Beijerinckia sp. 28-YEA-48: one gene and its partner. The protein of the gene in region 2 binds, or shares a complex with, the protein of the main gene of each other region. Links are inferred from orthologs where the notes say so. Each region holds a gene or a part of one and is shown on either strand. Other genes may lie near its edges.

Region 1 (5,471 bases), 2.0 Mb from region 2 along the record:
GGCGCCAAGGAAATTACCGCGCTTCCACGCCAAAACTTGGCCAAGCGGCATGGCGAGGAACAGCGGCACGAAGAGCGGAATGAACGTGTAGTTGAAGAACGGCGGCCCGACCGAAATCTTGTCGCCGGTGAGTGCTTCGAGCGCCAGCGGATAGAGCGTGCCGACGAAGACCGTGGCGCAGCTCGTGGTCAACAGCAGGTTGTTGAACACCAGCGCGCCCTCACGCGAGATCGGCGCAAAAATGCCGCCCGCTTTCAACAACGGACCGCGCAGCGCGAACAGCGCCAGCGAACCACCGATGAAGAAAACGAGGATAGCGAGGATGAATACGCCGCGCTGTGGATCAGTGGCGAAGGCATGGACCGACGTCAGCACGCCGGAGCGCACGAGGAAGGTACCAAGCAGAGAGAGCGAGAAGGCGAGGATGGCGAGGAAGATCGTCCAGATTTTCAGCGCGTCGCGCTTCTCCATCACCGTCGCCGAATGCAAGAGCGCGGTGCCGGCGAGCCACGGCATGAGCGAAGCGTTCTCGACCGGATCCCAGAACCAGAAGCCGCCCCAGCCCAAGGTGTAATAGGCCCAGTAGGAGCCCATGGCGATGCCGAGCGTGAGGAAGATCCAGGCGGTCAAGGTCCACGGCCGCACATAGCGCGCCCATTGCGCGTCGATGCGGCCATTGATGAGCGCGGCGGCGGCGAACGAGAAGGTGATCGAGAAGCCGACATAGCCGAGGTAGAGCATCGGCGGATGGATGGCGAGGCCGGGGTCTTGCAGGATCGGATTGAGATCATTGCCCTCGGCCGGCGGCGGCAGCATGCGGGCGAAGGGATTGGACGTCAGCAGGATGAAGAGCAGGAAGGCGGCGCTGATCCAGCCTTGCACCGCCAGGGTCGTCGCCAACAGATCCTGTGGCGTGCGCCGTCCTCCAACAGCGACAAGCGCGCCAAAGAAGGCGAGGATCAGCACCCACAGCAGCATCGAGCCTTCGTGATTGCCCCAGACCCCGGAGAATTTGTAAATCAGCGGCTTCTGCGAATGAGAATTCTGCACCACATTGGCGAGCGAAAAATCAGACGACAGATAGGCCCATGTCAGCGCACCGAAGGCGATGGCGACAAGAACGAATTGGATGATCGCCGCTGACGGCGCCATGGCCATCAAAGCCGGATCATTCTTGCGGCTGCCCCAGAGCGGCAGAGTTCCCTGCACCAGCGCCAGCGCCAGCGCGAGAACGAGAGCGTAATGTCCGGTTTCGACGATCATCGCGACGTGCTCACTTCTTCGCCTCGGCGCCGTTCGCCTGCCAATGGCCTTGTTTCTTCAAAGCATCGGCGACTTCGCGCGGCATATAGTTCTCGTCATGCTTGGCCAGTACGGAATCGGCGCGAAAGCTCGTCGGGCTCACCAGCACGCCCTCGGCGACGACACCCTGCCCTTCGCGAAACAGATCCGGCAACATGCCAGTGTAAGTCACGCTGATCTCGCGCTCCACATCGGCGACGACAAAGGTGACGGTGCGATTTTCGCCCTTCATGATCGAGCCCGCCTTGATCAAACCACCCAAGCGCATGCGCGTGCCAGGCGCCGGCGCCTTGGCGGCGATCTCGGCCGGCGAATAGAAAAAAACGATATTGTCGCGCAGAGCGAACATGGTGAGTCCTGCGGCGACAAAGAGGACGCTGAGCGCGCTGCCGATCAACACCAGCCGGCGTTGCTTGCGGGTCATGATCAGCCTCCAAGTCCCAGTTCGCTTGCCAGGGCGTCGACGCGAGCCCGCCCTTCGCCATCGTCGGCCAGCGCCTTGCGCGCCTCAGCCAGCGCCGCACGGGCATCATCAGGCTGCTTCAAAACCATATAAGCCCTGATCAGCATCGCCCACCCATTGCCGTCGCGCCCGTCCTTCGCCAGTTTGGCGGCCAGATTACCGACCATGGCACGAATGGCGCTGTCGCGCTCAGCCTCGGGCAGCGCGGCGATCGCCTGCCCGGCTTCGCTGGCGGGGCGTGCATCGGCGGATGCTTCGGGCAATCCCAGTTCACGGATCCGGTCGCGCACGACGCCGGCCCATTCAGCATCGGCCGGTGCCTCAGCCACGAGCTTTGTCCAGATATCGCGGGCTTTTAGCTTGTCGCCCGCCTGGGCGGCAGAAAGGCCGATATAAAAACGCGCCTGCTGAAACTGCGGCGCCAACGCCAACGCCCGTTCAAAGGCAGCCAAGGCCTCGGGTGTCACGTGGCCGTTCGCGGCAAAAACCAAGGCTTCGCCCAGTGAGGTCTCACGCACCGGGGTCGCGCCGAGAACACGCAGCGCGTTGGCCCAGGCCTTGGCGGCGTCCTCGTAACGGCCCAAACGCAGATAGACCGGCGCGATCACTTCATAGCCGCGGCCATCGTCCGGGTTCTTCGCCAAATGGGCTTCGATCTGGGCCACAGCCATCATGATGTCGGGCTGGCCCGGCGGCGCCTGACGGCGCGCTTCGAGCGGCAGGTCGGGAACCTCGGGATTGCCGATGCGTGCGTAAAGGCCGAGCGAAACGCCGCCGATGATGACGATGCTGGCCAGCGCCGCGACGCGCCGGCGCCAGGTAGCGGCAGAGGAAACAGTGGCTGCGGAGGTGGAAACAGTCCCCTCGCCTTTGGCCTCCGTGCGCATCAGACGACGGGCGGCTTCGGCACGCATGGACTTGGCGTCAGCTTCACTGACAAGGCCACGCTGGAGGTCGGTGTCTATGCCGGCCAGCTCACTGCGATAAAAGGCGGTATCGCCATCGGATAGCGGCTGGCGCGCGCGCGATAGCGGCCACAAAACGCCGATAGCGGCAAGCCCGGTCAGAAGCGCGAAAACGACCCAGATCATGGCGCGGGTTCTGTCACGGCTTGATGGCGAATGAAAGCCGCCACAAAGTCACATCCGCATTATGTCCGTAGGAAGCCATCGCTCAAACTGGATGTTTCAGCCCGCAGGCAGGCGCAAAACTGCCCGTAATCCACCCATCGACGCCTCTTCCAGGCGCAAAGTGCCGCCATAGACCCTTGCCAGATCAGCAACGATGGAGAGGCCGAGGCCCGAGCCCGGCTTGGTCTCGTCCAGGCGGCGACCGCGCGCCATGGCCTCCTCCCGCCGTTCCGGCGGCAGGCCCGGCCCGTCGTCTTCGACGCTGACCTCGATAAATCCGTCCGCCAGCCGGCGGGCGCGCACGGCGACCTGGCTCGTCGCCCATTTGCCGGCATTGTCGATGAGATTGCCGGTCATGTCCTCGAAATCCTGCCGTTCGCCGCGAAAGCGCAGGCCGGGGGCGCCGTCGAAATCGAAATCGACGCGGGTGTGGAGCTTTTCGAAGGTGCGCATCAGGGCATCGAGGGAGGGTTCGATTTCGGTGATGGCGCCGATGACACTGGAGCGGGCGGCGAGCCGGGCGCGATCGAGATAATAGGTCACCTGGTCGCGCATCACCTCGACCTGTTCAAGCACTTTGCCACCAAGCGGCGAAGCGTCCGTCGCCGCCTCGTTGGAAATAACGCTGAGCGGCGTCTTCAGCGCATGGGCGAGATTGCCGACCTGCGTGCGCGAGCGTTCCACCACTTCGCGGTTGGAGGCGATGAGCAGGTTGAGCTCTCCGGCCAGGGGCGCCAGATCCTGTGGATAGGCGCCGGCGATCTTTTCCCCGTCGCCCCGGCGAATGGCCGCGACCTCGCCACTCAACAGACGCAAGGGCCGGAGGCCGAAGCGCACTTGCAGCGCCGTCGTGCCGACGAGCGCCAGGGCCAAGATGGCGAAGGCCAAGGCCAGGGTCAGGGTGAACTTACGAATCTCGAGAAGAACATCCTCGTTGGTGGCGGCCACCTGAACCAGATAGGTGCCGTCATCACCGACATCGATGACCCGTTCGATCATGCGCAGATTGCGACCATCGGGGCCTTCGATATAGCCCTTGCGCAGGCCGGTCTGATCGGCACGCACGCCGATGTCGGCTAAGCGCGGCAGGCGCGAGGCGAAAAGCGAGCGCGACGCGCGCATCTGCGGCGTGGCGCCATCCATGCGCGTCACCTGCCAATACCAGCCCGAGCGGGTAAGTTCGAACAGGGGCTCGCCCAACTGACCAGGGCTTGTCGGCGCTTCATCGCCGCTCAGCGCCACATCGGCGACCAGAGCCTTCAGGTAGACCGACAGGCGATCGTCGAAAGCCTGCTCCGTCGTTTGCCGGAACGCGGCCACCAGGCCAGCGCCGGCGATCAGCAGAAGCAGGATGCTCCAGAAAGCAGCGGACAGAAAAAGGCGGGTCGGGATCGACAGCGCATCGCGGCGTAGCAGAGCCATCGCGCCTATCTGCTCGATTTGGCCGGAGAGGCCGGCGGCTCGCCCGGCGGCGCGATCAGATAGCCCAGGCCACGGATCGTCTGCAGAACTTCGACGCCAAGCTTTTTGCGCAGACGGCCGACGAAGACCTCGATCGTGTTCGAGTCGCGATCGAAATCCTGATCGTAAAGATGTTCGACCAGTTCGGTGCGCGAAACGATGCGGCCGGCGTGATGCATCAGATAGGCGAGCAGCCGATATTCATGGGAGGTGAGCCGGATCGGATTGCCATCAACGACCACCCGGCCCGCCTTGGTGTCGAGCCGCACCGGGCCGCAGACCAGTTCGCTGGTCGCATGGCCAGCGGCGCGGCGCACCAGAGCGCGCAGACGCGCCAGCACTTCCTCCATATGGAAGGGCTTGGCGACATAATCGTCAGCGCCGGCATCGAAGCCTTCGACCTTGTCGCTCCAGCGGTCGCGCGCGGTCAGCATCAGCACTGGTGTCTTGCGGCCAGCGGCGCGCCACTCTTCCAGAATGGTGATGCCATCCTTCTTCGGCAGGCCGATGTCGAGGATGATCGCGTCATAGGGCTCGCTCTCGCCAAGGAAATGGCCTTCCTCGCCGTCGAACGTCGTGTCGACCGCATAGCCCGCCTGTTCCAGGGCGGCGACAAGCTGACGATTCAGATCCTTGTCGTCCTCAATAACAAGCAGTCGCAACAGACCCGCTCCTTCATGGCGTTTTGCGGTTTGGCGTGATCCAACCAACAAAGACGCGTCAAAATAAAATCCTAGGCAGATTACCTAGGGCTGCGAAACCGGCAGCTGAGAAACCGGTTTGCCGTCGACGGCATCCAGATAGACGCGAACGACTTTTCCGTCACGACGCAGCAGCGCCAGCTCATATACGTATTTGTCGTCCCAGCGACAAAGGCGAGAGCGCAGCGGCTCGCCCCCGCCGTTGCGGGCGGCATTGCGTAGCATGGGAAAAGGATCGGCGAGCTTGCGCTCCTGCACGGCGGCGCGCGTCTCGGAGGGCGACAGACAGGTGTGCACAGCGCGCTCCGCTCCAAGGGCGGGCGGCGCGGACATATGACCCATCATTGCCAAAACGAGCAGGAGTTGCATGGCCCGATCCTGCCTCAATTCCGCTGAACCCTAGATGAACTCCCC
Region 2 (8,221 bases):
ACCGTGAACTTGATGCGCTGATCATCGTCGGCGACGATCAGAACGAACAGTTCTTCGACGACAACATGCCGTCGATCCTGATCTATTCCGGCGAGACCATCCTCAACAATCCGCTGCATATGGATGAGGATGCGCCGCAATGGTGGCGCACGGCCCGCCAGCAATATCACGTCACCAATGGCTCGATCGAATATCCGGTCGATGCCGCGCTGGCCCGCCATCTGACCAATGCGTTGATGGATGCGGATTTCGACATCAGCCATGCCAAGCGCCTCGGCAAGGAACATGGCGAAGGTCATGCCTTCGGCTTCGTGCACCAGCGGCTGATGCCGCAGGAAATCGTGCCGATCGTGCCGATCGCGCTCAACACCTACTTTCCGCCGAACCAGCCACGCCCACGGCGCTGCTATGATCTGGGCCGCGCCATCGCCGCCGCAGTGAAAGCCTGGCCGGAAGAGCGCCGCGTCGGCATTCTCGCCTCCGGCGGCCTCAGCCATTTTACCGTCAATGAGGAGCTCGATCTCGCTCTGCTCGAAGCCTTCCGCAACAAGAACGCGGATTGGCTGCGCGCCATCCCGATGAACAAGCTCAATTCCGGCACGTCGGAAGTGCGCAACTGGCTGGCGGTGGCGGGCGCCTGCGAACATCTCGACACCCAGTGGCAGGACTATGTGCCCTGCTACCGCTCGCTCGCCGGCACCGGCTGCGGCATGGGTTTCGCGGTCTGGGGCTGAGAGGTTACCGAAGCCCTCGGTGTCATCCCGGACACTTGCGCAGCAAGTGATCCGGGACCCAGGGGCGTGTGGATGAATCTCGGATTGCAACCGAGAACGCCTTCAACGAACAGCATTTCGTCTGTTGCCCCTGGGTCCCGGATCGCGCTTTTAGCGCGTCCGGGATGACACGTAGATTGAGCAGAACCTACCGCCCCATCGCCGCATCGGCCTTGCTCAGCACATCCGGCGGAAAGCTGGCGAACTTCGCCAGGATCGCCTGGATTTCGTCGCCGGTCGCCGGATCGACATCGAGCCCGGCCTTTTCCGCTTCCGCCAGGAACCCCTTGTCCTTCATCGTCGCCATAAAGGCGGAGCGCAGGACTGCCAGCCGGTCGGCTGGCACGTTCGGCGGCGCGGCGAAGGGGCGCGACAGCAGCAATTGGCCGAAATGCACGTCGAGGATCTGCTTCTGCTCCTCGGTCTTGGCATAGTCGAAGACGCTCGGCACTTTGCCGTAGCGGTCGGTCGTCTTCGAGCCCATCTGCAACACCAGCTTCAACTGGCCGTTGGCGACTTCCCGGCTCCACTGCGTGGCAATCGAGGAGACGTAGAGCCCGCAGGAGCCATGCACTTCGCCGCGCTGCATGGCGAGATTGATCTCGCGCGTGCCCGGATAGCCAGGCACGATCTTCAATTTGGCGCCGAGCACATTCTTCAGCACCATCGGATGCTGATAGGTAATGGCCGATGTGGCGCCACCACCGAAGATCACTTCCTGCTTCATCGCATCATCCCAGGAAGTCGCGACACCCGGCCCCTGCCAGATGCCGCAATAGGACACTTCTTGCGCCATCGAGCCGAGCCAAGAGAATTTCGCCGGGTCGAACCGCGCCGTCTTATTGCCGAGGATCGGCTCCATCGCCGTCGAGGGCGCGAACATGGTGAACACAGAACCATCGGACGGCGCGACATTGTAAGTGTAATTGGCGGCCACCAGGGAGCCCGCGCCCGGCATATTGGAGGGCACCAGAGTGGGCTCGCCGGGAATATATTGACCCATATAGCGCGCCAGCAGACGCGCATTGGCGTCGTAACCGCCGCCCGGCGGAAAGCCGATCAGGATGGACACCGTCTTACCCTTGTAGAAATCAGCGCCCGTCTGCCCGTGCGCCGTCGGCGCGAACGCCACAACGGCAGCCGCCAACAGCGCCGCCTGCACCTTATCCTTGGTCATTATTCCCTCCGTTTTTTCGTTTCTTAGTAGAGTTCGCCCAGCATATCGCCACAACCGGCCTCGCGCGCCCAATATTCCCAGCCGCGCAGCAACGCTGGAGAGTTCGGATCAAGCGCCAGCCGCGCCTCGATCTCACCCTGCGACAAAGCCCTAATCTCACTCTCGTCATCGCTCAAGCACATGCGCATCGCCGCCATCTGCACGCGCGCGTTCTTGGGGATATAGACGGCGAGGCGCACCAGGTCTTGGATCGATACGCCAGTGCAGACAAAGCCGTGGCCACGCATCAAAGCCATACGGTTGCAGTCGAGGCAGCCGGCGAGATCGCGACCCTGCTCCATATTGGTCACCAGCAACGTGGTGCGATCGCCAAACTTCTCGGCGATATCCCACACCGGTACATGCGCGCCCATATTGCCGACCGCATGCAGCACCGGTCGCAGCTTGCGCCGCGAAATGGTGAAGGGCAGCACATCCTCCGCATGGGAATGGATGACCGCCATCACATCGGGACGTTTCTCGTAGACGCCGCCGTGGATGAAGCGCTCCAGATAGAGCGGCCGCTTTTCGTCCGGCGACACCGGCGTGCCGTCGAGATGGAATTCGATGATATCGGCTTCCGTCACGATGCCGGGGCTGAGCGAGCGCGACAGCAGATAGCGCGACGGATCGTGCGGATGGCGCATGCTGACATGGCCATAGGCATCGAGCACATGCTCATAAGCCAGAATGCGGTTGGCGATGACGACATCGCGGATGGCGGTTTTGATCGCATCCAATTTAATTGCGTCCATGGCTCAGGCTCCCACATCCACGAACAATTCTTCCATCGTCGGCTTGCGCGCGATCATGGCGTCGCGATGCATATATTCGATCGCCTTGGTCAGGGTCGGCAGATTGGCCTTCAGCCCATAAGGCCAGGGATCGTCGCCAAAGGTCTGTTTGATCGTGTCGATCTCGGCATAAAGCCACGGCAGCATGACGCGCTGCGCACCGGAATATTGCAATTTCTCCCACATGCTGCGCTTCGACGCCTCGAACGCCTCGTACAGCGGCCGCGCGATCCAGGGGTTCTTCTCGAACACGCTTTTGCGGATGACCACGAGATGCATGATCGGATGAATTTTCGTGCGCTTGTAATAGTCGATCTCGACATCGCGGAAGTTCGGAAACAGCCGCACCACATCCGGATCGACGCCCAGCGTATCGGGGATGAGCGCGCCCAAAGTGGCATCGATCTCGCCACGGCTGAGCAATTGGCTCAAGGACGCGGTGGCGTTCACTTCCAGTTTGAGCGGACGCAGCAGCGGCGGCGCGTGCGGATTTCCATGGGTGCCGGCCGTATGCATATTGCCCTGCACCCAGGTGACGTCGGAGAGATCGACGCCATATTCATCTTCCAGCATGCCCCGGCACCACAGCGCTGCGCTCATCGTATAGAGCGGCACGCCGATACGCTTGCCGGCCAGATCCTTCGGCGTCTTGATGCCGGATTTGCGATTGTAACAGATGAAGCCGTGGCGATAGACCTTGGAAGGAAACACCGGCAGCGCCACGAACGGGCTGGTGCCCGCCACCGTATTGGCGATGTATTCCGACGACGACATCTCCGCCATGTCGAAATCGTCGCTCGACATCAGCAGGTCGAACAGTTCGCGCGGGTCGTCCATCACCCGATAGTCGAGATCGATCCCCTCCGGCTTCACTTCGCCGCTCGCCAGCGCCTCCATCCGATCATAGGGGCCGCAGGCAAAAGTTAGTTTCAGCTTGGTCATTGTTCCTCCGGACTGATTTGCCGGGGACAATGGCGCAGGACACAGGCCGGCGCAATCAATGCGCAGAACAATGTTGATCTACGCGATTGATGCTTGTCGCAGAGATTCAGCGCGCCAAATTCAGCGGGCCATGGCGCGCAACGCCGCCGCTGCTGCGAAAGGCGCCAGAACAATCGCGGCCAGCGACAACGCCACCAGAATCAGGAACGGCGACAAGAACGGCACGGTGCCGCTCGTTGCCTGCGCCGCCGACACACCGAAGATAAGCACCGGGATGGTCAAGGGCAGAACGATCACCGCCATCAACAAACCGCCGCGCCGCAAGCTCGCCGTCAACGCCGCGCCGATGGCGCCAACAAAGGTAAGAGCCGGCGTGCCAGCAGCCAGCGTAGCTGTCAGCGCCGCCAGCGCCGGCCCGTCAACCGCCAGCATCACGCCAAACAGCGGCGCCGCAATGACAAGTGGCAGGCAGGTCGCCACCCAATGCGCCGCGCATTTGACCGCAACGATCAGCTCCAGCGGCAGATCAGCCATGCGCAGAAGATCGAGCGACCCATCCTCGGCATCGGATTGGAACAGCCGGTCGAGGCCGAGCAGGGTCGCAAGCAGCGCCGCGATCCAGAGAATCGCCGGCCCTATGCGCGCCAGAAGATTGAGGTCGGGGCCGATGGCGAACGGCACGATGGTCACGAGGATCAGGAAAAACACGACGCCGATCGTCGCCCCACCACCGATCCGATGGGCAATGCGCAGCTCGCGCATGAACAAGGCGCCGCAGGCGGCCATCATGGACCAGCATCCTCTCCCAACCGCAGTTCGTGCACCGCGATGCCGAGCTGGTCATGGGTGGCGGCGACGATCAGACCGCCGCCGTTGAGATGCGCCGCCATGACTTCGGTGAGTTTTTTCACCGAAGCCGCATCGAGCGCCGCCGTCGGTTCATCGAGCAGCCAGATCGGCCGCGACACCACCAGAAGCCGCGCCAGCGCGGCCCGGCGACGCTGCCCGGCGGAGAGATATCCGGCCGGTGTATCAACCACATGGGCGAGATCGAACCGCTCCAGCGCGGCGACCGGCGTGAGGTCTTCGCCCTGGCTTGCCGCCTCACCAGCCCCCGCATTTCCAGCTTCTTGACGCAGCATGGTGGCCCAAAAGCGCAGGTTCTCGCCGACGGTCAGCGCCGGCTTCATCGCCTCCTGGTGTCCCAGATAGTGGGACAGCGCGGCGATCGGCGCATCGCCGGAGCCTGGTATTTCTGCGCCCAACACTTCGACCGAGCCCTGCTCGAACGGCAGCAGGCCGGCGATACACCGCAGCAATGTCGATTTGCCCGAGCCATTGGCGCCGACGACCGCCAGCGCGGTGCCGGCCTCGACCGTGAACGTCAATTGAGCGGCCAGATGCTGCTCGCCCCGCACCAGATCGAGACCAGCGACGCGCAGCGAAACGGGGGAGGGCGAAAAATCAGGCAAAACAGTCTAAGCCCGTCATGAGATCGGTCTTGTGATATGAGACAAAAAATCAACCAATCAGCGTGTAGCGCGCGCCGCAGGAATTATCTATAAGCCCCGTCAATCCCCCCACCTCCAACCGGGATCATACAATGACCTCCCTCGACAGCTTCAAATGCCGGAAAAAGCTCACAGTTGGCACCAAGACTTATCATTATTATTCATTGAAGGATGCCGAGAAGAACGGGCTGAAGGGCGTTTCGAAACTGCCGTTCTCCATGAAGGTCGTGCTTGAGAACCTGCTGCGGTTCGAAGACGGACGCACCGTCACCAAGGCCGACATCGTCGCCTGCGCCGCCTGGGCCTCGAACAAAGGCAAAAAAGAACACGAAATCAATTTCCGCCCGTCGCGCGTCCTGATGCAGGACTTCACCGGCGTGCCCGGCGTGGTCGATCTGGCCGCCATGCGCGACGCCATGACCAAGCTCGGTGGCGACCCCGAGAAGATCAACCCGCTGATCCCCGTCGATCTGGTCATCGACCATTCGGTCATCGTCGACGAATTCGGCTCGGCCCGCGCGTTCAAGAAGAACGTCGAGCTCGAATATGAGCGCAACATCGAGCGCTACAACTTCCTCAAGTGGGGCCAGGGCGCGTTCGACAACTTCCGCGTCGTGCCGCCGGGCACCGGCATCTGCCACCAGGTCAACCTGGAATATCTGTCGCAGACCGTCTGGACGAAGAAGGAAAAGTACAAGCCGGCACGCGGCCCAGCCGTGAACGTCGAACTGGCTTATCCGGATTCGCTCGTCGGCACCGATTCGCACACCACCATGGTCAACGGCCTGTCGGTGCTCGGTTGGGGCGTCGGCGGCATCGAGGCCGAAGCCGCCATGCTCGGCCAGCCGCTCTCCATGCTGCTGCCTGAGGTCATCGGCTTCCGCGTCGACGGCAAGCTGAAGGAAGGCGTCACCGCCACCGATCTGGTGCTCACCGTCACGCAGATGCTGCGTAAGAAGGGCGTCGTCGGCAAGTTCGTCGAATTCTACGGCCCTGGCCTCGACTCGCTGACCTTGGCCGACCGCGCCACCATCGGCAATATGGCTCCGGAATACGGCGCGACCTGCGGCTTCTTCCCGATCGACGCCGAGACCATCGACTATCTGAAGGTATCGAGCCGCGCTTCGGCCCGCATCGCGCTGGTCGAGAAATATGCCAAGTCGCAGGGCATGTTCCGCGTCAAGGCGACGCCGGATCCGGTGTTCACCGACACGTTGGAACTCGATCTCGGCTCCGTCACCCCGTCCATGGCCGGCCCGAAGCGCCCCGAAGGCCGCGTGCCGCTGGAAGGCGTCAGCACCGGCTTCACCTCGGCGATGACCACCGACTACCGCAAGGTCGACGACATGGCCTCGCGCTACAAGGTCGACGGCAAGAACTACGACATCGGCCACGGCGACGTCGTGATCGCGGCGATCACCTCCTGCACCAACACGTCGAACCCGAACGTGCTGATCGGCGCGGGCCTTCTCGCCCGCAACGCGGCCGCCAAGGGCCTCACCGTCAAGCCGTGGGTGAAGACCTCGCTGGCGCCGGGTTCCCAGGTCGTCGGCGAATATCTCGCCAAGTCCGGCCTGCAGAAGGATCTCGATAAGCTCGGCTTCAACCTGATCGGTTACGGCTGCACCACCTGCATCGGCAACTCCGGCCCGCTGGCGCCGGAAATCTCCGAGAGCATCAACAAGAACGGCATCGTCGCCGCCGCCGTTCTCTCCGGCAACCGCAACTTCGAAGGTCGCGTCAGCCCCGACGTGCAGGCGAACTATCTCGCCTCGCCGCCGCTGGTCGTCGCCCATGCGATCGCTGGTACCGTGACCAAGGACCTGACCAAGGAGCCGCTCGGCCACACCAAGAAGGGCGAGCCGGTCTACCTGCGCGACATCTGGCCGACGAACAAGGAAATCGACACCTTCATCCGCAAGTTCGTCACCAAGAAGACCTTCAAGGAACGCTACGCCGACGTGTTCAAGGGCGACACCAACTGGCGCAAGGTGAAGGCGCCGGTGGGCCAGACCTATAAGTGGAACATGTCGTCCACCTATGTGCAGAACCCGCCTTACTTCGAAGGCATGACGATGACTCCGGCGCCGATCGCCGACGTCGTCGACGCCCGCATCCTGGCGCTGTTTGGCGACAAGATCACCACCGACCACATTTCTCCGGCCGGTTCGATCAAGCTCACCTCGCCGGCCGGCAAATGGCTGGCCGAGCGTCAGGTGCGCGAGAAGGACTTCAACCAGTACGGCACCCGCCGCGGCAACCATGAAGTGATGATGCGCGGCACCTTCGCCAACATCCGCATCAAGAACTTCATGAACAAGGGCAGCGACGGCAACGTGCTGGAAGGTGGCAACACCGTCCACTATCCGTCGGGCGAAAAGCTGTCGATCTACGACGCGGCGATGAAATACGCCGCCGAGCAGGTGCCGCTGGTCATCATGGCCGGTGAGGAATACGGCAACGGCTCGTCGCGCGACTGGGCGGCCAAGGGCACGCGCCTTCTCGGCGTGCGCGCGGTCATCGCCCAGAGCTACGAGCGCATCCATCGCTCCAACCTGGTCGGCATGGGCGTCCTGCCGCTCACCTTCGAAGCCGGCACCTCCTGGCAGACGCTGGGCCTGAAGGGCGACGAACTGGTGACCGTGCATGGTCTCGGCGAAAAGCTGAAGCCGCGCCAGCAGATGGAAGCCTCGATCAAGTTCGCCGACGGTTCGGAAAAGAAGATCCCGGTCGACTGCCGCATCCTCACCCTCGACGAGCTCGAATACTTCCGCCACGGCGGCATCATGCAGTACGTGATCCGCCAGCTGGCCGCCTGATCTCAGGCATAGGCCAAGGCAGGCCCTTGAAAAGCCGCCCAGGGGCTCGGTTCTAAGAACCGAGCCCTTTTCTATTTCGACGCATTTTCTTCACGCGAACCGGCCTCCACTTCGCTCAAAAAAGCTTTAAGTGGCGGCTTTTTGCATATCAGCCCCGCCCGTGAAG

The links.
Region 1: the proteins of ccmB (region 2) and ccmE are in contact, whole or in part, in a solved structure (PDB 8CE8), measured with the Escherichia coli proteins. The link is inferred for Beijerinckia sp. 28-YEA-48 from one-to-one orthologs.

The regions. Positions count from the first base shown.
Region 1 is NZ_FNSI01000001.1:2,761,924-2,767,394, forward strand. Bases 1-2,807 are described here. They hold ccmE (cytochrome c maturation protein CcmE), read right to left. Parts: upstream 1,727-2,807; coding sequence 1,274-1,726; downstream 1-1,273. Other genes in these bases: BLW50_RS12970 (heme lyase CcmF/NrfE family subunit), read right to left, coding at 1-1,263; ccmI (c-type cytochrome biogenesis protein CcmI), read right to left, coding at 1,729-2,807. Also shown: more of ccmI, read right to left, coding at 2,808-2,856; BLW50_RS12985 (ATP-binding protein), read right to left, coding at 2,953-4,317; BLW50_RS12990 (response regulator transcription factor), read right to left, coding at 4,323-5,018; BLW50_RS12995 (PepSY domain-containing protein), read right to left, coding at 5,103-5,426. UniProt on the Escherichia coli protein: Heme chaperone required for the biogenesis of c-type cytochromes. Transiently binds heme delivered by CcmC and transfers the heme to apo-cytochromes in a process facilitated by CcmF and CcmH.
Region 2 is NZ_FNSI01000001.1:4,777,371-4,785,591, reverse strand. What follows is about bases 2,681-5,574. They hold ccmB (heme exporter protein CcmB), read right to left. Parts: upstream 4,515-5,574; coding sequence 3,846-4,514; downstream 2,681-3,845. Other genes in these bases: acnA (aconitate hydratase AcnA), read left to right, coding at 5,329-5,574; ccmA (heme ABC exporter ATP-binding protein CcmA), read right to left, coding at 4,511-5,167; BLW50_RS22335 (ABC transporter substrate-binding protein), read right to left, coding at 2,748-3,725; BLW50_RS22340 (class II aldolase/adducin family protein), read right to left, coding at 2,681-2,744. Also shown: BLW50_RS22350 (DODA-type extradiol aromatic ring-opening family dioxygenase), read left to right, coding at 1-734; BLW50_RS22345 (Bug family tripartite tricarboxylate transporter substrate binding protein), read right to left, coding at 922-1,950; more of BLW50_RS22340, read right to left, coding at 1,974-2,680; more of acnA, read left to right, coding at 5,575-8,055. UniProt on the Escherichia coli protein: Required for the export of heme to the periplasm for the biogenesis of c-type cytochromes.